DNA from 3 places in the Mesorhizobium sp. CAU 1732 genome. Region 3 is predicted to be linked to each of the others. Evidence: predicted binding sites of a transcription regulator. Region 3 holds the regulator's gene; each other region holds the start of a gene.
What was found. Region 3 encodes LexA, which represses DNA repair genes until DNA is damaged. Its sites were predicted from a motif close to TGTTCNNNNTGTGTTCNG; they were not measured.
Positions count from the first base shown of each region.

Region 1 (6,366 bases), on a different contig from region 3:
ACGCGCGCGAAGAACAGCCATTTGTCGATGCGCTGACGGGCAGCCGACGCCATCTACTTCTTGAGCTGGTCGCGCAATGCGGCGAGCTTGGCGAAGGGCGAATCCGGATCGATCTTGGCCGGACGCTCCTCGCGCGGCTTACCACCGCCGAAGGCAGGCTTGCCCTTGTCGCGGAAGCCCGGCTTCGAGCGGTCGTCGCGTCCGCCGCCCGCGCCGTCATTGCGACGGCTATCCTGGCGGCGTCCATCCTGACGACCATCCGGACGTCCCTCGCCCGGCTTGCCCTTCGGCTTGCCACGGAAGTGCTCGCGCCCTGCGGGACGCTCCCGCGCCTCGCCCTGGCCGCCTGCCGCCTGGGTGCCTTCCGACGGCGCGCCATCGCGCCGCTGGCCACGACCTTGCGCGGGACCACGCGCATGGCGCTGTCCCTGGTTGCGACGCCCTTCGAAACGGGCAGGACGCCAGAGCAGGATCGGCTTGGGCGCTTCGGCCGGCTCTGCACCCGCCTCCGCTGCCTCGACCGTCTCCAGCGCCGGCTGAGCAACCACAGTGTCAGCGTCTGCTTCCCCGCTCGAAGCGTCCTCGACGGGCGCAGCTTCCGCGTCCTGTGCGGTCGCTTCATGAGACCGGTCGGCCCGAGCGTCCTCTGACGAAGCCGTCTCCGAAATTTCTGCAGGAGCCTCTTCAGTCGTTCCCGCGTCTGCCACCGCAGCCTCTGCAACGACTGTCTCGACCTCGGCGGCCACCGTTTCGGCTTCGGCTGGTGTCCCCGCCTCGGCCTCGATCGGCGCGTCCCCGGCTACCACTGCACGCGTATCCTCGGCAGCAGGCGCAGCCGGTTCGGCTGCGGCTTGCGCGGCGGCCGCCTTTGCCTGCTCGGCGGAAGCGGCCTTGGCCGCGGCAGCCTCGTGTTCCGCCGCGTCGAACGCGTCGAGCTTCGCCTGCACATCCGCCGCCGACTTCGGTTCGGCGCGGTAACCCAGGCCCTTCAGGATTTCTTCCATGTCTTCGGCGGTCGCGCCGAGGATCGACATCATCGCGGGCGTCACGATGAACGCCGCGCCGTCGAACGCGCCTTCGGGGCGTTTGCCCGTACCCGCACGCCACGACAGGGCCGGGCGAATAAGATCGGCAAGGCGCTCCAGAATATCGACGCGCACCGCGCGACGCCCAAGCGAGCGATAACCCGCCAGGCCATAGAAGGTCGGCTCGAACGATGTATCGACAACAAGCGACGTGCGGCCGGAAGCCAGTCCGTTGACCACGTCGCCGAAGCCCGGTTTGTCCTTGCCGTCGTTGCGCAGCGCCCAGAGCAGCGTCACGAGACCGGCCGGACCCGGCTTGAGAAGCGCCGGCACGAAAATGTGAAACGCACCGAAGCGGACGCCGAGACGACGCAACGCCCCACGGGCATCCTGGTCCAATGCTTTGACGTCGTCTGCCACGTCGCGGCGATTGAGGATGCCGAAATTCTCGACCAGCCGGAATGCGATGCCGCGCGCGATGCCGGTGAGCTGGTCCGCATTCTTCAGATCGAAGAGCGGCTTCAACAGTGTCTCAATCTGGTAGTGAACGAAGCGCTCGGCACGCGCCGCGACCTTGTCGCGCGCAGGACCGGTCAGTTGCTCGTCTGCCAGAAGAATGACGCGCGGCGACAGATCGTCCTCGCCGGCAGTCAGCGTCGCGACGGGCGAGCCGATCCAGCGCAGCAGCCCGTCGGAGGCGAGCGCGAAATCGCCATTGGCCGCCACGGCGAACTTGTCGGCACGCGTCTCGAATTCCTGCGCAAGCGCCTTCTGCGCGGCAGCCTTAACCGCCTTGGCATCCTCGCCGCCCGCCGATGGATCGGCGGTAAAGCGGAAGCCCTGCAGTGCTCCCACATGGTGTCCCTCGACGACGACGTCTCCGGACGGGTTTATTTCAGCTTCCAGCATTGCGTTTTCTCTCAGGCGCCTCATGAGCACGGAAGTCCTGCGGTCTACGAAGCGTTTCGTCAATCGTTCGTGGAGCGCATCGGACAGTCTGTCCTCTATCTCACGCGTTTTTTCCTGCCAGTGTGCCGGATCGGCAAGCCATCCGGGTCGGTGGGACACGAAGGTCCAGGTGCGGATCTGTGCGATTCTCTGCGACAAGGTGTCGATGTCGCCATCCGTCACATCGGCGCGGCGAACCTGCTCGGCCATGTAGTTTTCATCGACATGGCCCTTGCGGGCCAGGTCGAGATAGATCGATCCGATGATATCGGCATGCTGCGCCGGCGCTATGCGTCGATAGTCCGGAAGCGCGCAGGCCTCCCACAACATCTCGACCCGCTTGGGCGCCGTGGCCAGCGCGACGATCTGCGGATCCTTGGAAAGCTGCTCCAGCGCCCGCGCATCGACCGCCGGCAAAGCGCGGGTCAGGCCTTCCACGGGCGGGATCGTGTCGATGGATCGCTTCAGGGCATCGAGGCTTGAACAGTCCAGCCTGGCGGTTCGCCACTGCAGCACTTTCATGGAATCGAAATTGTGGGCTTCGATGCGGTCTATCAGCTCGTCCGAGAGCGGATCGACCTGACCGGTGACGCCGAATGTCCCGTCACGCAGATGGCGGCCGGCGCGGCCCGCGATCTGGCCCAGTTCGGCGGCGGACAGATCGCGATACTGATAACCGTCGAACTTCCGGTTCTGGGCAAACGCCACATGGTCGACATCGAGATTGAGGCCCATGCCGATGGCGTCGGTCGCGACGAGGAAATCGACGTCGCCCGATTGATAGAGCTCGACCTGCGCATTGCGCGTCCGGGGAGAAAGTGCGCCGAGCACGACGGCCGCGCCGCCGCGCTGGCGGCGAATGAGTTCGGCGATGCCGTAAACCTCGTCGGCCGAGAAGGCGACGATGGCGGAACGCCTCGGCAGGCGCGTCAGCTTTTTCGATCCCGCATAGGCGAGGTGCGACATGCGCGGACGCGTGACCACGGAAATGCCGCGCAGGAGCTTTTCCAGGATGCCGCGCATCGTGCCGGCACCGAGCAGCAGCGTTTCCTGCCGCCCGCGCAGATGCAGGATGCGGTCGGTGAAGATGTGGCCGCGCTCCAGATCGGCGGCAAGCTGCACCTCGTCGATGGCGACGAAGGCGGCATCGGTCTCGCGTGGCATCGCCTCGACCGTACAGACCGAGTAGCGCGCACCGGGCGGCACGATCTTTTCCTCGCCGGTGATCAGGGCAACCTTCGACGCGCCCACCTTCTCGCAGACACGCGCATAGACCTCGCGCGCCAGAAGCCGCAGCGGCAGACCGATGACGCCGCTCTCATGGGCGACGAGGCGCTCGATCGCGAGATGCGTCTTGCCTGTGTTGGTCGGCCCGAGCACGGCAGTCACATCCCGGCCTGATAGGACGAGCGGTCCGTCGTTTCTGGTCTGGATGTTCATCGTGGGAAATCGTGCCCTGTTTGCGCGCGTGCGCGGCGGATGTTTCGGTTAGCACGCCGTCCCGGTGAAGCGAAAGGTGGCGTTTGCCGTTGAAGATAGGTGGCGGTTCGCTCAGCACCAGTGAAAACCGACCACGATTAACAAACGGAACGAGTCTGGAACGAATCAGCGACGAATCACTGACTCGGTGATGTTCCCGATTTGATCACCACAAGATGTTGATTTTCGTCCTGGCATTTCACCACATGCTGAATCGAATGAAACACATCTCGGGTGGATTTGCCGATGCGCGTTAACACTTTTAAGCAGCGCCTTTCACGCTGGCGGCAGCGCACCCACAACCTGCGGCCAAGCGTAAGATTTCATTATGGAATTTTTCATAGCTCGTTAACGTCTGGCCGTTTTGAGCTGCTTTGCCGTTAAGGATCGGCCCAAAGCCGGAACGAATCAGCGACGAATCACTGCCTTCGGAAGTTTCCCGCTTTGTTCACCACAACATCTTGTGTTGCACACAGCTTGTCCACAATAACTCCACAGGCTTTCCACTGCTTGCGAACAGCACATGCAGATAACCGTTAACCCATACGTCCCGATTTGGATCACAGACAGCGGGGGTCACCTCCCGAAAGGCTGCTGCTTCCACCGTCCCTATCGCCACGTCCGCATCGCCATCGGCGAATGTCGCAATTGAACAAGTCTTGTCTATTCGCGCCATAGTTGCATTCTTTCGTTATCCGTGCCTCCTTACGTAACGTTAGTCTAATGGAGGGGTCCACATGACAAAGCGTCTCTTCGCAGAGTGTCTGGGTACGTTCTGGCTCGTTTTCGGCGGGTGCGGCAGCGCGGTTCTCGCCGCCTCCTTCCCGGAGGTCGGCATCGGCCTTCTCGGCGTTTCGCTGGCGTTCGGCCTGACGGTGCTGACCATGGCTTATGCGGTCGGCGGCATTTCCGGCGGCCATTTCAATCCGGCCGTTTCGGTCGGCCTGCTCTTCGCGGGGCGGTTCCCTGCGAAGGATGTCCTGCCCTACATCGCCGCGCAGGTGCTCGGCGCGGTGATCGCGTCCGGCGCGCTCTACCTGATCGCCAGCGGAAAGGCGGGTTTCTCACTGGCGGACGGATTCGCGTCCAACGGCTATGGCGAGCACTCGCCCGGCGGCTATTCGCTGACAGCGGCTCTCGTCGCCGAAGTGCTGCTCACCTTCATGTTCCTGATGATCATCCTCGGCGCGACGGGCAAGAGCGTGCCCCCGGGTTTCGCACCGATCGCGATCGGATTGGCGCTGACCCTCATTCACCTGATCTCGATCCCGGTGACGAACACGTCGGTGAACCCGGCGCGCTCGACTGGCCCGGCTCTCTTTGTCGGCGGCTGGGCTCTGCAGCAACTCTGGCTGTTCTGGGTCGCCCCGCTTGTGGGTGCCGCTCTTGCGGGGATGGCCCATCTGGCCCTCTTCGAAGAACGGGCACCCACGATCGACAATACGGCTATCCCCGCGGAATAGGCCTGCCATCATCCAACGCGAAAACGGCGCCTCCGGACGCGCCGTTTTCATGGAAACTAAACGAAGAACTGCCCGCCATTCGCCGAAATGGTCGAACCGGTGATGAACCCCGCCTCGTCCGAAGCCAGGAAGACCACGCAGCGCGCGATTTCTTCCGGCTCGCCAAGCCTGCCGACCGGGATCTGCGGGATGATGCGCTCGTTAAGCACCTTCTCGTCGATCGCCTTGACCATCTCGGTTGCGATGTAGCCGGGGCAGATCGCGTTGACCGTGATGCCGGCCCGCGCGCCTTCCTGCGCCAGCGCCTTGGTCAGGCCGAGATCGCCCGCCTTGGCGGCGGAGTAGTTGGCTTGTCCCGCCTGCCCCTTCTGACCATTGATCGAGGAAATCGTGATGACACGGCCGAATTTGCGGTCGCGCATACCCGACCACAGCGGATGCGTCATGTTGAAGACGCCGTTGAGATTGGTGTCGACGACCTCGCGCCACTGCTGCGGCGTCATCTTGTGAAACATCGCGTCGCGCGTGATGCCGGCATTGTTGACGACGATGTCGATCGGCCCGAGATCGGCCTCGACCTGAGCGAGACCTGTGACGCAGGCGTCGTAGTCTGCTACCGACCACCGGTAGACCGGGATGCCGGTCTCCTGGTTGAACTTCAGCGCGGCTTCGTCATTGCCGGCATAGTTCGCCGCTACCGCATAGCCGGCGTTTTTCAACCCGACCGAAATGGCTGCCCCGATGCCGCGCGTACCACCCGTGACGATTGCAACTCTGCTCATGGAAGTCCTCCCTTAGCGCTATTCCGGACGGGGAGTTGCGAAGGTTTATCGGGCTCTTTGTCCCTTGCCTTCGCACCCCTCTCCCCTGCCCGGCTAATTTCAATGATTTCTCGTGATCACATCGCCTCGACACACATCGCGACGCCCATGCCGCCGCCGATGCACAGCGTGGCCAGGCCCTTCTTCGAGCCGCGACGCTTCATCTCATAGACCAGCGTATTGAAGACGCGGGCGCCGGATGCGCCGATCGGATGGCCGATGGCGATCGCGCCGCCATTCACGTTCACGATGTCCGGGTTCCAGCCCATTTCCTTGTTGACCGCACAGGCCTGCGCCGCGAAGGCTTCGTTCGCTTCGACCAGATCGAGATCGCCGACCGACCAGCCGGCCTTTTCGAGGGCCTTGCGAGAGGCCGGGATCGGGCCGGTTCCCATGATCTGGGGATCGACGCCTGCGGTTGCCCACGAGACGATGCGCACCAGCGGCGTGATGCCGCGGCGCACGGCGTCTTCCTCGGTCATGAGCACGACGGCAGCCGCGCCGTCATTGATGCCCGACGCGCTCGCGGCGGTGACCGTGCCATCCTTGTCGAAGGCGGGCTTCAGCTTCTGCATCGCCTCGATGGTCGCGCCGTGGCGGATATACTCGTCCTGGTCGACGACGGTCTCG
Region 1 covers NZ_JBDQQR010000002.1:421,743-428,108, forward strand. Annotated here, with positions in the region: gene AAFN55_RS19765 (RNA-binding S4 domain-containing protein) at 1-53, opposite strand, end outside; gene AAFN55_RS19770 (helicase-related protein) at 54-3,413, opposite strand; gene aqpZ (aquaporin Z) at 4,190-4,915, shown strand; gene phbB (acetoacetyl-CoA reductase) at 4,972-5,697, opposite strand; gene AAFN55_RS19785 (acetyl-CoA C-acetyltransferase) at 5,814-6,366, opposite strand, start outside.
Region 1: AAFN55_RS19770 (helicase-related protein) is a predicted target of LexA. The motif match lies at 3,559-3,576, and genes of this name have one in related genera.

Region 2 (6,366 bases), 2.7 Mb from region 3:
GTGGCCCCTGCCGCACGGGTGCTGATGGTGCGCGCGACCGATGGCTGAAATGCCGTCACGGAGCGTAAGCTCTTCGACCTTCGTACTCTATTGCGTTGCAGCAAAAGACTGTTAGGCTTTCCCTTATAACATTTGCTCGACCGGCTTACCCATTCGCCGCTGCCGGCCGCGGTGTTGGGAGCATCGATGTACTATCAGCTCTATGAGATGAATCACGCTGCGCTTCAGCCTGCGCGCGCCTATGCGGACGCCGTCCGCATGTTCTACCAGAACCCGCTCAATCCCCTTGCAGCCACGCCGTGGGGCCGCTCGGTCGCTGCGACGGCGGAAGTGTTCGAGCGCACCACGCGCCGCTATGGCAAGCCGAGCTTCGGCATCAACAGCGTCAAGCTCGATTTCCAGGAAGTGGCGGTTGCTGAAAAGACCGTCTGGTCGAAGCCGTTCTGCAATCTGATCAATTTTCAGCGCGACGTGCCGAAATCGCGCAAGGCGGACCCCAAGCTTCTCATCGTCGCGCCGATGTCGGGCCACTACGCGACCCTGTTGCGCGGTACGGTCGAGGCCATGGCGCAGCACGCCGACGTCTACATCACGGACTGGATCGACGCGCGCATGGTGCCGCTGGCCGAGGGCCGTTTCGATCTCGACGACTATGTCGACTACGTGATCGAGATGCTTCACCATCTCGGTCCCGATACGCATGTGATGGCCGTGTGCCAGCCTTCGGTGCCCGTGCTGGCGGCTGTTGCAGTGATGGAAGCGCGCGGCGACCGTTTCGCGCCGGCGTCGATGACGCTGATGGGCGGGCCGATCGATACGCGCCGCAACCCGACCGCGGTGAACGTGCTCGCCGAGGAAAAGGGCATCGACTGGTTCCGCGACAACGTCATCATGCAGGTGCCGTGGCCGAATCCGGGCTTCCTGCGCGATGTCTATCCCGGCTTCCTTCAACTCTCGGGATTCATGAGCATGAACCTCGATCGCCATCTGATCGCGCAGAAGGATTTCTTCGTCCATCTCGTCAAGGACGATGGCGATTCCGCCGAAAAACATCGCGACTTCTATGACGAATATCTCGCCGTGATGGATTTGACGGCCGAATTTTACCTGCAGACGGTCGAAACCGTCTTTGTGCGCCAGGATTTGCCCAAGGGGCGGATGAAGCATCGGGGCGAACCGGTGGACCCGGCGGCGATCAGAAACGTCGCGCTGTTCACCGTCGAGGGCGAGAACGACGACATTTCAGGCATCGGCCAGACGCAGGCCGCGCACGATCTGTGCGTCAATATCCCCGACGAGATGCGCGCGCATTACATGCAGCCCAAGGTCGGGCATTACGGCGTGTTCAACGGGTCGCGTTTCCGCTCCGAAATCGTGCCGCGCATCGTGGACTTCATGACAAGCCGGGCAACCCCTGCGCGCTCGTCGGCAAAACCACGCCTTGTGAAGAGCTGAGAACGCCCATCGAACGCGAGGTTTTGGGGCTTCCGGAGCCCTCTGTTCGCTTGTCGCGTGAAGGCCCGCCCACACAGGTCGGACGCCTCAAAGGCCGCCTGATTTATGTGCAGGCACCTGTGTGATGGAAGACACAGTGCTTTCGTAACGCTAACCATCCCCTTGAACTCCTCCTTTCGGCCGATTGACTCCGGCGGCGAACGCCATTTAACTTTTCTTTAACGATCAAAAGAATCGGTGAAGTCGGGGGTTTGGGCGATATGAGAGCCACGCATGGCAGGTGGCGGCTGTGGCCGCTCGCGGCCGCGGCGCTGTTCTTCGCGGCGGCGACGGGGACGACGACCGAAGCTTCGGGCGTCGGATCGATGATCACTGGGGGATACACCTCCCAGCCGATCGGCCATTATGATTTTTGCCGTACCAATCCCTCGGAATGCTCTATCCGGCCGCGCGATTCCGGCCCCGCGATCCTGACCGAGCCTCTCAAGGCGATGATCCTGCGCGTCAACGCCGCGGTCAACAAAGCCGTGAAGCCGATGAGCGACTTCGATATCTACGGCAAGGACGAGGTCTGGGCCTATCCGGTGAACAATGTCGGCGATTGCGAGGACTATGTGCTGGAAAAGCGCCGGCAACTTGCAGAGAAGGGCATGTCCCTGTCGAACCTTCTGATCACCGTGGTGCGCAAGCGCGACGGCGAAGGCCACGCGGTTCTGACGGTCCGCACCGATCGCGGGGATATGGTTCTCGACAATCTGAGCAACGAAATGCGCCTCTGGCACAAGACCGGCTACCGCTTCCTGAAGCGGCAGGCTTCGGTCCATACGGGTCGCTGGGTGACGCTTCGCGAAGACCAGAACATGCTCGTCGGAGCTCTGGAGTAGCGCGGGCCGTAGCCACCCACGGGCTATTCGATCGGTTGGTATCTGTCTGCCTCGGTTTCACACCGGAGCAGTGTCGCTCGACTACGCCGCGTGCGCGAGCCGTTCTCCCGCCATGCGATACGAGATCGCTTCCGCGAGATGAATACGCCCGACATTGGCCGTGCCGTCCAGATCGGCTAAGGTGCGCGCGACCTTCAAGACACGATGATAGGCGCGGGCTGAAAAGCTAAGCTTCTCGCTCGCGTCGCGAAGCAGCGACGTGCCGCTCTGGTCCAGTGCCGCCACCTCTTCGATCAGCGATGTCGGACACAGCGCATTGGTCGTGATGCCGGACAGCCCCCGCTCCGCATAGCGGTCGGCCTGCACCATCCGGGCACGTGCGACACGTTCCGCCACCACAGCGCTGGTTTCCGCGCGCGAGGGACGGATGAGGTCGCCCGCCGAGACGGCAGGCACCTCGATGCGCAGATCGATCCGGTCGAGCAGCGGGCCGGAAATGCGGGCCTGGTAGTCGGCCTGGCAGCGCGGGCCGCGCGCGCAGCGATGGCCCGGCTCGCCCGCCATGCCGCACCGGCACGGATTCATGGCCGCGATGAGCTGGATGCGCGCGGGATAGCTGACCCGCCCGTTGGCGCGCGCGATGACGCATTCGCCGGACTCGAGCGGCTGGCGCAGGGAATCCAGCGCCTGCGGGTTGAACTCCGGCAGTTCGTCGAGAAACAGCACGCCGTGATGGGCAAGTGACGCCTCGCCGGGCCGCACGCGCAGGCCGCCGCCAACGAGCGCGGCCATGGTTGCGGAATGATGCGGCGCGCGAAACGGCCGTCGGTCGGAGAGCTTTCCACCGGCGATCTCGCCCGCGATCGACGCGATCATCGAGACTTCGAGCAACTCGCGCGGCGACAGTTTCGGCAGGATCGACGGAAGGCGCTGCGCCAGCATCGATTTTCCCGATCCCGGCGGCCCCACCATCAGAAGATTGTGCCCGCCGGCCGCCGCCACCTCCAGGGCACGCTTGGCGCTTTCCTGGCCCTTGATGTCGGCGAGGTCGGGCAGGTTGGATGCGACCGGATGAACCGCCGGCTCCGGCCGCGACAAAACCTGCGTGCCGCGAAAGTGGTTGGCGATGGATATCAGGCTGCGCGGCGCCACGATGTCGATGTCGGAGCCTGCCCATGCCGCCTCCGGCCCCACCGCATGGGGGCAGATCAGGCCCTTGCCCAGGGCGTTCGCGCCGATCGCGGCCGGCAGTGCGCCGGTAACCGGTGCGGTGGTTCCATCCAGCGCGAGTTCGCCGAGCACGACATAGGATTGCAGCACATCGCCGGGGATGGCGCCAAGCGCGGCCATCAGGCCAAGCGCGATCGGCAGGTCGTAGTGGCTGCCCTCCTTGGGCAAATCGGCCGGCGCGAGATTGACCGTCACCTTCTTGGGCGGCATCGACAGGCCGGACGCGTGAAGCGCGGCCTGCACGCGCTCCCGGCTTTCGGCCACCGCCTTGTCGGCGAGGCCGACGATCTGCATGCCGATCTTTCCAGGCCCGACCATGACCTGCACATCGACAGGTACGGCTTCGATGCCTTCGAAGGCGATGGTGGTGACCCGCGCAACCATGCTCTACCTGCCCCTTCGATCCGCCCCCGCAGGCAAATCCAAACGCAACCGTCCCAAAACGAAACCCGACTGCCGGCACTCAAGCACAAAGCTGCCGCTACGGCAAGAACAATACAAGAACAAATTCGCGCTTGAGATGCACACAGGTTGCAGGTGGTTGCAGATGCGGAACATCTGTTCCGCGAAACCGAAAAAGCCGGCGCGTGGCCGGCTCGTTCAGGCGGTTTCCACAGCGATCTCGCGGAGGCTCAGAGCGTCCTGGCGAGTTCCTCGAGCTGGTCGGCGGACTGGCCCCAGCCTTCGTGAAAACCCATCTTCTCGTGGTTTTCGCGGTCTTCCACCGTCCAGTGCCGCGCCCGGGCGATGTAGCGTGTCTTGCCGCCTTCGTCTGCCAGCGTGATCTCGCCAACGAAGAACGGCTTTTCGGATGGCTGCCAGGCGTGCGTGAACGCGTCGGTGAAGACCAGCTTCTCGTTCGGCACGACGTCGAGATAGACACCCTTGTTGGGATAGTCGTTGCCGTCCGGATCGCGCATCGTGATGTCGCTTGTTCCGCCGGGGCGCACATCGACCTCGGCGCTGGCGATCGTCCAGGGCTTCGGCACGAACCACTGCTTCAAGAGGTCGGCTTCGGTCCAGCAGCGATAGATGGCGTGGCGTGGTGCGTCGAGCAGGCGGTCGAGAACGAGTTCGCGGTCGTTGGCGGGCTTTGCTTCGGAAGTCATGGTCTTCTCCTCTTGTGTGCGATACCCCAAGGACGAACCAGATCGTCCGCACCCGACAGCCCCTCCGGAAAAATCTACCCGCGTTTTGCCTCGACCGCATCCCAGAACAGCGCGGCGATGTCCGCACCGCCGAAGCGCTTCACCTCGCGCACGCCGGTCGGCGACGTGACGTTGATCTCGGTCATGTAGTCGCCGATCACGTCGATGCCGACGAGAATGAAGCCGCGTTCCTTGAGCGACGGACCGATGCGCGCGCAAATCTCGCGTTCGCGCTCGGTGAGTTCGGTGGCCTCGGCGCGTCCTCCGGCGTGCATGTTCGAACGCGCATCGTGCTCGGCCGGCACGCGGTTGATCGCGCCCACGGCCTCGCCGTCGATGAGGATGATGCGCTTGTCGCCCTTGCGCACATCCTTGAGATAGCGCTGGACGATGAAGGGCTCCCGGAACATTTGGCTGAACATCTCCAGAAGCGAGCCGAGGTTCCTGTCGCCGTCGCGCATGTGGAAGATGCCGGCGCCGCCATTGCCGTAGAGCGGCTTGACGATGATGTCGCCATGGGCGCGGCGAAACGCATCCACCTCCGCCGGATCGCGCGTGATCAGCGTCTCCGGCATGAGGTCGGGAAACTCGGTGACGAAGATCTTCTCCGGGCTGTTGCGCACCCAGGCCGGGTCGTTGACGACGAGCGTCTTGGGATGGATGCGCTCCAGGATGTGGGTCGTCGTGATGTAGTTCATGTCGAAGGGCGGGTCCTGGCGAAGCAGGATCACGTCCATGGTCGACAGGTCGGTGCGTTCGGCTGCCCCCAGCGTGTAGTGGTCGCCCTTGATATCGCGGACCTCCATCGCCTCCACACGGGCAAAGACGCCACCATTCTCCATCGTCAGCCGGTCGGGCGTGTAGTGGAAAAGCGCATGGCCGCGCCGCTGTGCTTCCAGCGACAGCGCGAAAGAGGTATCGCCTGCGATCGAGACGGTGGAAATGTGGTCCATCTGGACGGCGACGCGAAGGGCCATGGGAAGACTCCGGCGGATGCATAGGGCGGGGACGTCTGGTTATCCCATCCCGCAGGCGGCGTCGAGATAAAGCAGGCTGGCTCGCGGTGGCCATGCGCTGGCGCTGGTCATCGTCGCCATTGGCGCGACCGGGCGATTGTTCTGTCCGATACCTTTCCTAAAGGGTTTTCTGGCAGCTTTCGGCCTGAAAAAAGCGAAAACGAGAAAACCAACAGAGGCGCCGATGCCCAACCTGTCCGGCACCGGCCAGATCGCCAGCGAAGGCACCGACCTTGCCTTCACGGACCCGCTTACGGGTCTGGGCAATTTGCGCCGATTCTTCGACAAGGTGGACCGGCTGATCGTGGATCGAGCCGAGGACCCCGCTCCGTTCGCCGTCGGCATTCTCGATCTTGACGGTTTCAAGCCGATCAACGATTTGTTTGGCCGCAGGGCGGGCGACAACATCCTGCTGCAGGTCGCCATGCGCCTGAAGGCGTCGATGGACCACCACTCGACCGTGGCGCGTGTCGGTGCCGACGAGTTCGCCTTTCTCTATCCGATGGTCTTCAGCGAGGACGCCGCGCACCAGCGCGCGCTGATGCTGATCGAAATTCTCTCCGCGCCTTACGATGTCGGCGACCGCACCGCCCGGCTCTCGGCCTCGGTCGGCTGCTCGCTGTTCTATTCCGG
Region 2 covers NZ_JBDQQR010000001.1:129,876-136,241, forward strand. Annotated here, with positions in the region: gene AAFN55_RS00670 (GNAT family N-acetyltransferase) at 1-48, shown strand, start outside; gene AAFN55_RS00675 (polyhydroxyalkanoate depolymerase) at 187-1,455, shown strand; gene AAFN55_RS00680 (transglutaminase-like cysteine peptidase) at 1,821-2,339, shown strand; gene AAFN55_RS00685 (YifB family Mg chelatase-like AAA ATPase) at 2,421-3,953, opposite strand; gene AAFN55_RS00690 (SRPBCC family protein) at 4,202-4,678, opposite strand; gene gshB (glutathione synthase) at 4,753-5,694, opposite strand; gene AAFN55_RS00700 (EAL domain-containing protein) at 5,918-6,366, shown strand, end outside.
Region 2: AAFN55_RS00685 (YifB family Mg chelatase-like AAA ATPase) is a predicted target of LexA. The motif match lies at 4,058-4,075, and genes of this name have one in related genera.

Region 3 (6,366 bases):
GACCAGCGTCTTTGCGCGCTCTTTCAGACCGGGCATCGCCGCAAGCAGCATCGCCTTGTCCCGCTCGTTCAGCTCGGCCGGAATTGCGCCACGCTCTTCGATGTAGGGCAGGGTCGAGAGGAACTGGTCGAGCAGGGCGGCATCGTCGCTCTGGCGCATGTAGACGCCGTTCAAAGCCTCCAGCTTCTGGAAGTCGAAGCGCGCGGCACCCTTGTTGACGTCCTCGATCTCGAACCAGCGGATCATGTCCTGCGCGGCCATCACCTCGTCGTCTCCGTGGCTCCAGCCAAGGCGGACGAGGTAGTTGCGCAGCGCTTCGGGAAGATAGCCGAGCGCGCGATATGCTTCGACGCCGAGAGCGCCGTGGCGCTTGGAGAGTTTTGCGCCGTCCGCACCGTGAATGAGCGGGATATGCGCCATGACAGGCACATCCCAACCCATCGCCTGATAAATGACCGTCTGGCGCGCGGCGTTCGTCAGGTGATCGTCGCCCCGGATGATATGGGTGACGCCCATATCGTGATCGTCGACGACGACGGCATGCATGTAGGTCGGATTGCCGTCTGAGCGAAGGATGATGAAATCGTCGAGATCCTTGTTGGGAAAACGGACATCGCCCTGCACGCGATCGCGGACGATCGTCTCACCGTCGCGCGGCGCCTTGATACGGATCGCGCCCTTCGCGCCAGCCGGAGCCTCGGAAGGATCGCGGTCGCGCCAACGTCCGTCATAACGGGGTGGACGGCCCTCCGCGCGGGCCTTCTCGCGCATCTCGGTGAGCTCCTCGGGCGAGGCGTAGCAATAATACGCCTTGCCGGCGCGCACGAGTTCCTCGGCGACTTCGCGGTGACGCGGCGCGCGTTCGAATTGCGAAACCGGCTCGCCATCCCACTGCAAGCCAAGCCAGGACAGTCCATCGAGAATCGCCGCCGTGGCCGCGTCAGTGGAGCGCTCGCGATCGGTATCCTCGATGCGCAGCAGCATGACGCCGCCCGTGTGCTGGGCGTAGAGCCAGTTGAAGAGCGCGGTGCGCGCGCCGCCGATATGAAGATAGCCCGTCGGCGACGGCGCGAAGCGGGTTACGACCTTGTCAGACATGGATTTCTTCCCGGGAAGCGTCGTTGCGGGGCGGCATTGGCCGCCCGATGGTCTTTTGCTGGCGCTCATGTAGCATAGGAGGTCGGGCGTGCAAGCATTACCCGAGCGGGAAGCGGCATGGGTGGGGAAAGACCGATCGCGACGGACGAGCGCCGTCAGTACAGCGTGTCGCCGGATTTTGCGTCCGACGCGTCGCTCCCTGCTACCCGATCCTTCACCGATGTGACGGTGGGGCCGGTGGCTGGGCGGAACCTCCCTCGGCCGCGTCTGAACCTGGAGGCGCTGCAGGAGGCAGGGCGTTCGGGCTTCGAGCAGTATCTCGAACGGGGGAACGCCTTTCTCCTCGTGCCGGCGTTCATGGCGATCGGCGCGCTCGTCTACTTCACGATGCCCAGTGAGCCGCCCGCAATCTTGCTGGTTGTGGCCGCAGTGTTTGCTGCCGGATGCGCGGTGATGGCTGTTGCCAGGCCCGTCATGCGCCTGACGGCACTTGCCGCGCTGATGACCCTTATCGGCATGGGAGCCGCCAAGGTCGAGACGTGGCGAGCATTGACCCCGATGATGGGCGCGGAGATCACCACGCGCATAACAGGACGGGTGGCACGCATCGAGCACCAGTCCAGCGGTCGGTTCCGCCTGACGCTCGACGTCGTCTCGACGGCTCGCCCTGAGCTTCGCTATGCGCCCGACAGGATCCGCGCCACCGCGCGCGCAATACCGGAGGGACTGAAACCCGGCGACACGATGACGGGCCTCGTTCGCCTGATCCCGCCCTCGGGACCGGTTCGCCCGCAAAGCTACGACTTCTCCTTCAAGAGCTATTTCGATGGAATCGGCGCGATCGGCTTCTTTCTCAACAATCCCGAACTTGCCGACATCGTCACAACACCTCGGTTCGGAGACCGCGTCCGCGCCTGGATCGAAGAGCAGCGCGGCATCATGGCGGGGCGGATCGCATTGCAGATCGGCGGCCCGGAAGGCGAGATCGCGGCAGCCCTCATCACCGGCGTCCGTGCGGGCATTCCGGAGGACATCAACGAAGCGCTTCGCGTCGTCGGCCTCTATCATGTGATCTCGATCTCGGGGCTTCACATGGCGCTCGTGGCGGGAACGCTCATGGTCGGCATGCGATGCTGCTTCGCGCTTGTTCCGGCCTTCTCGTCGCGGCACCCGGTGAAGAAATACGCCGCGTTTGTGGCGCTGTCGGCGACCGCATTCTACCTCGTGATGTCGGGCGCGGATGTCGCTGCACAACGAAGCTTCATCATGCTGGCGGTCATGCTGCTTGCTGTGATGGTGGACCGCGCGGCGCTGACCATGCGAAACCTTGCGATCTCGGCGATCATCATCCTTTTGATCGCGCCGCATGAAGTCGTCGGCCCGAGTTTCCAGATGTCGTTTGCGGCAACTGCCGCGCTCGTTGCCTCCTATGCTGCGTGGACGGAATACCGACAGGGAAAGCCGGCCAGCGGACCTCCGCCGCGGCGGTCGCCTGTCGCCTCCGTCCTGCGGGCGAGCGGAATCTACGCGGCGGGGCTCTCGATGACGTCCGTCGTCGCCGGCCTTGCGACGGCGCTTTTCACCGCATGGCATTTCCAGCAGGTCGCCCCGCTCGGTCTGGTGGCGAACCTGGCTGCAATGCCGTTCGTCTCGGTGATCGTCATGCCGATGGCGGTCATCGCATCGATCCTCATGCCGTTCGGCCTGGAAGGGCCAGCGCTGCAATTGATGGGGCTCGGCATCGCCGCGATGAATGCGGTCGCGATCTGGCTGGCTGAGCGATCCGTATTCGACATGACCGGCGCGATTCCGCTGGGCGCCGTGCTGATCACGACGCTTGCACTCGCATTTCTGACGATGACGGATGGGGTGATGCGGTGGGCTGCCGCGCCGCTTCTGGCAATCGCCGCATTCATGCTTTTCATGCGGGATGTGCCGGATGTCATCATCTCCGAAGATGGCAGTCTCGTCGCCATGCGGCTCGAGGATGGCCGCGTCGCCGTCAATCGCCCGCGTCCGCGCGCATTTACGATGGACAACTGGATGCGAGCTTTTGCAGCCACGGAGATCGTCCGACCCGGCACTGCCGCGGGATCACAAGCGGAGCACGCCTCGGGCTTCATCTGCAACGACGAGGGCTTGTGCATCGCGCGGCACGGAAGCGGGGGCGTTGTGGCCTATGCGGCGACCGAAAATGACGCGGCAGGTGTCTGCGGCGAAGCAACCGTCATCATCATCGACGACGCCACCGCCGGCGATCCGTGCGAAAACGCGGCAGTGCTGGTCATTACCAAACGCGACCTCGCGCGCCATGGCAGCGTCGAGTTCTCGTTTCCCGCAAATGGCCTGCGCCCCACGCCCCGCTACGCGATCAGGGAACCGTACCGCGCGTGGCACCATCATCGCCAGTTCTCGCGCGCAGCGCGCGGCATGCCGCCCTACCAGCGCGAAAATCCCGCCGAAGCCAATGACCGGCGGGATTAGAGGCCGGGCGCGCCGTCTGCCTTCAATAGCGGCGGATCAGGCCGACGAGTTTGCCCTGAACCTTGATGCGGTCCGGTCCGAAGATGCGTGTTTCGTAAGCCGGATTGGCGGCTTCCAGCGCGATCGACGCGCCCTTTCGACGGAACCGCTTGAGGGTCGCTTCCTCGTCATCGACGAGCGCAACGACGATATCGCCCGGACTGGCCGTCTGGCCATCCTTGATGATGACCGTGTCGCCGTCGAAGATGCCGGCCTCGATCATCGAGTCGCCTTTGACCTCGAGCGCATAGTGCTCGCCACCGGACAGCATTTCCGGCGGTACGCTGATCGAATGCGTCTTGTGCTGGATCGCGTCGATCGGAACGCCGGCCGCGATCCGCCCCATGACCGGGATCGATACGGACGCCGGAGTGTCGTCGTCATTGCTATGGGTATGCAGGCGGGAGCGCTCAGGCGCCCTGCCGAGGCTGCCCTGGATGACGCTCGGTGAAAACTTCTTCGCCGCATTCAGGCCCGGAGCAATCGAATCGGGAAGCCGCAGAACCTCCAGCGCGCGCGCCCTGTTGGGAAGACGCCTGATGAAGCCCCGTTCCTCGAGAGCGGTGATGAGACGGTGGATGCCGGATTTGGACGCCAGATCGAGCGCTTCCTTCATTTCGTCGAAAGAAGGGGGGATTCCCGTCTCCTTCAACCGCTCATGGATGAAGAGAAGCAGTTCGTGTTGCTTGCGCGTCAGCATCGCTCGCCCCTTGGGAATCGATCCAAAAACAAAACCAGAACAAACACTATCTGTTCCAGTTGTGTTCCGCAACACGTTTAATTTTAATGAATTCGTTGATGCTTTGTTCAGCTTAGCAGCATGACGCGGCAAGCATCGCCAGGCTCGGCCGCGGCTGCTCCCGGCTCTCTGACGATCAGCGCATTCGATGCGGCGAGCGTCTTGAGCATCGACGAATCCTGCGTGCCGAAGGGGGTCGCGGTGAGTTCGCCATCACGGTCCTCGACATGCGCCCGCACGTAATCCTGTCGGTGATCGTTGGCTTTCATGGGCGATCCGAGACGGGCTGAGCGCAATCGGTTGGCGGTAGAGCGGCCGGCGAGGGCAGCCACCAGCGGCACGAGGAAGACATAGGCACAAACCATGCTCGAGACAGGGTTGCCCGGCAGACCCAGCACCCGCGTGTCATCGAAGCGCCCGAACATCAGCGGCTTGCCCGGACGCATGGCGATCTTCCAGAACTCAAGCTGCATTCCCTGGCCGGCAAGCACGTCGCGGACGAGGTCGTGGTCACCGACAGACGCGCCGCCCAGCGTGACGACGATGTCGGCGCGCGCGGCGCGTGCGCGATCCATGGAGGCGGCGATCTGCGCGCGATCGTCGGGGACGATGCCGAGGTCGAGGATTTGCGCGCCGGCGTTGCGCGCGATCGCGGCGACGCCATAGCTGTTGGACGCGACGATCTGGTCCGGGCCGGGATTGTCACCCGGTGCGACAAGCTCCGTGCCGGTGGCGATGATCGCGACCAGCGGTTTGCGCACAACCGGCAGCATCGCATGGTTGGCGGCCGCGGCGAGCGAAAGTGCGGCCGGATCGAGCAGGCGGCCAGCGCTCAAGAGTGGCTCGCCGGTGATGAAGTCGAGGCCTTCGCGGCGGATGTGTCTGCCCTTTGGCGTCGCTTCCAGCGCCTCGATGGTCTGGTTGCCGACACCCTTGGCATCTTCCTGAAGGAGAACCGTGTCGGCGCCATTTGGAATCGGTGCGCCGGTAAAGATGCGCACGGCCTCGCCGGGGCCGACCGTGCCGTCGAAGCGCTTGCCGGCGATCGATTCGCCGATCACGTTGAGCTTTGCCGGTATGGTCTCGATGTCTTGCCCACGCACCGCATAGCCGTCCATCGCCGAGGCGGGGAAGGGCGGTTGCGTTCGTCTTGCGGCGATGGCCGAGGCCAAAACGCGACCGGAGGCTTCGGCGATTGCGACATCTTCCGCGCCAAGCGGACCGGCGTCGCGCAGGAGTTGCGCCAGCGCATCGTCGACGGGCAGCAGACCAGCCAACTCAGGCCTCCGCGGCGCGGTAATCGCCGGATTTGCCGCCGCTCTTCTCGACAACGCGGATTCCGGTGATCGTCATTCCACGATCGGCGGCCTTGGCCATGTCGTAGATCGTGAGGCAGGCGACGGATGCGGCCGTGAGCGCTTCCATCTCCACACCGGTTTTGCCGGTCACACGGGCCAGCGCGCGCACGCGCAGGCCGGGCAGCGTGGCGTCAGGCTCGATATCGACGGAAACCTTCGTGAGCAGAAGCGGATGGCAAAGCGGAATCAGCTCGTGCGTGCGCTTGGCCGCCATGATGCCGGCGATGCGCGCGGTGCCCAGAACGTCCCCCTTCTTGGCGTCGCCATCGAGGATCATGCGCAGCGTCTCCGCTTTCATGACCACCGCGCCTTCCGCGATCGCGGTACGCTCGGTCTCGGCCTTGGCGCCGACATCCACCATGTTGGCTTCGCCCGATGCACCCAGATGTGTGAGGCCGGAACCGCTCATCGGGTGTCAGCCTGCCGCGCTGCGCTGTTCGATGCCGAGAAGCGTGCGGGTCGCAAGTGTCACATCGGCCTGCCGCATCAGGCTCTCGCCGACGAGGAAGCAGGAGATGCCAGAATTCGACAGGCGATTGCAGTCGGCATGCGTGAAGATGCCGCTTTCGCCGACGATGAGGCGCTCGTCGGGCACGAGTTGCGCCAGACGTTCCGATGTCTCGAGGCCTACTTCAAACGTTCGCAGGT
Region 3 covers NZ_JBDQQR010000001.1:2,877,368-2,883,733, reverse strand. Annotated here, with positions in the region: gene gltX (glutamate--tRNA ligase) at 1-1,098, opposite strand, end outside; gene AAFN55_RS13970 (ComEC/Rec2 family competence protein) at 1,216-3,582, shown strand; gene lexA (transcriptional repressor LexA) at 3,605-4,321, opposite strand; gene glp (gephyrin-like molybdotransferase Glp) at 4,429-5,628, opposite strand; gene moaC (cyclic pyranopterin monophosphate synthase MoaC) at 5,639-6,127, opposite strand; gene trpC (indole-3-glycerol phosphate synthase TrpC) at 6,134-6,366, opposite strand, start outside.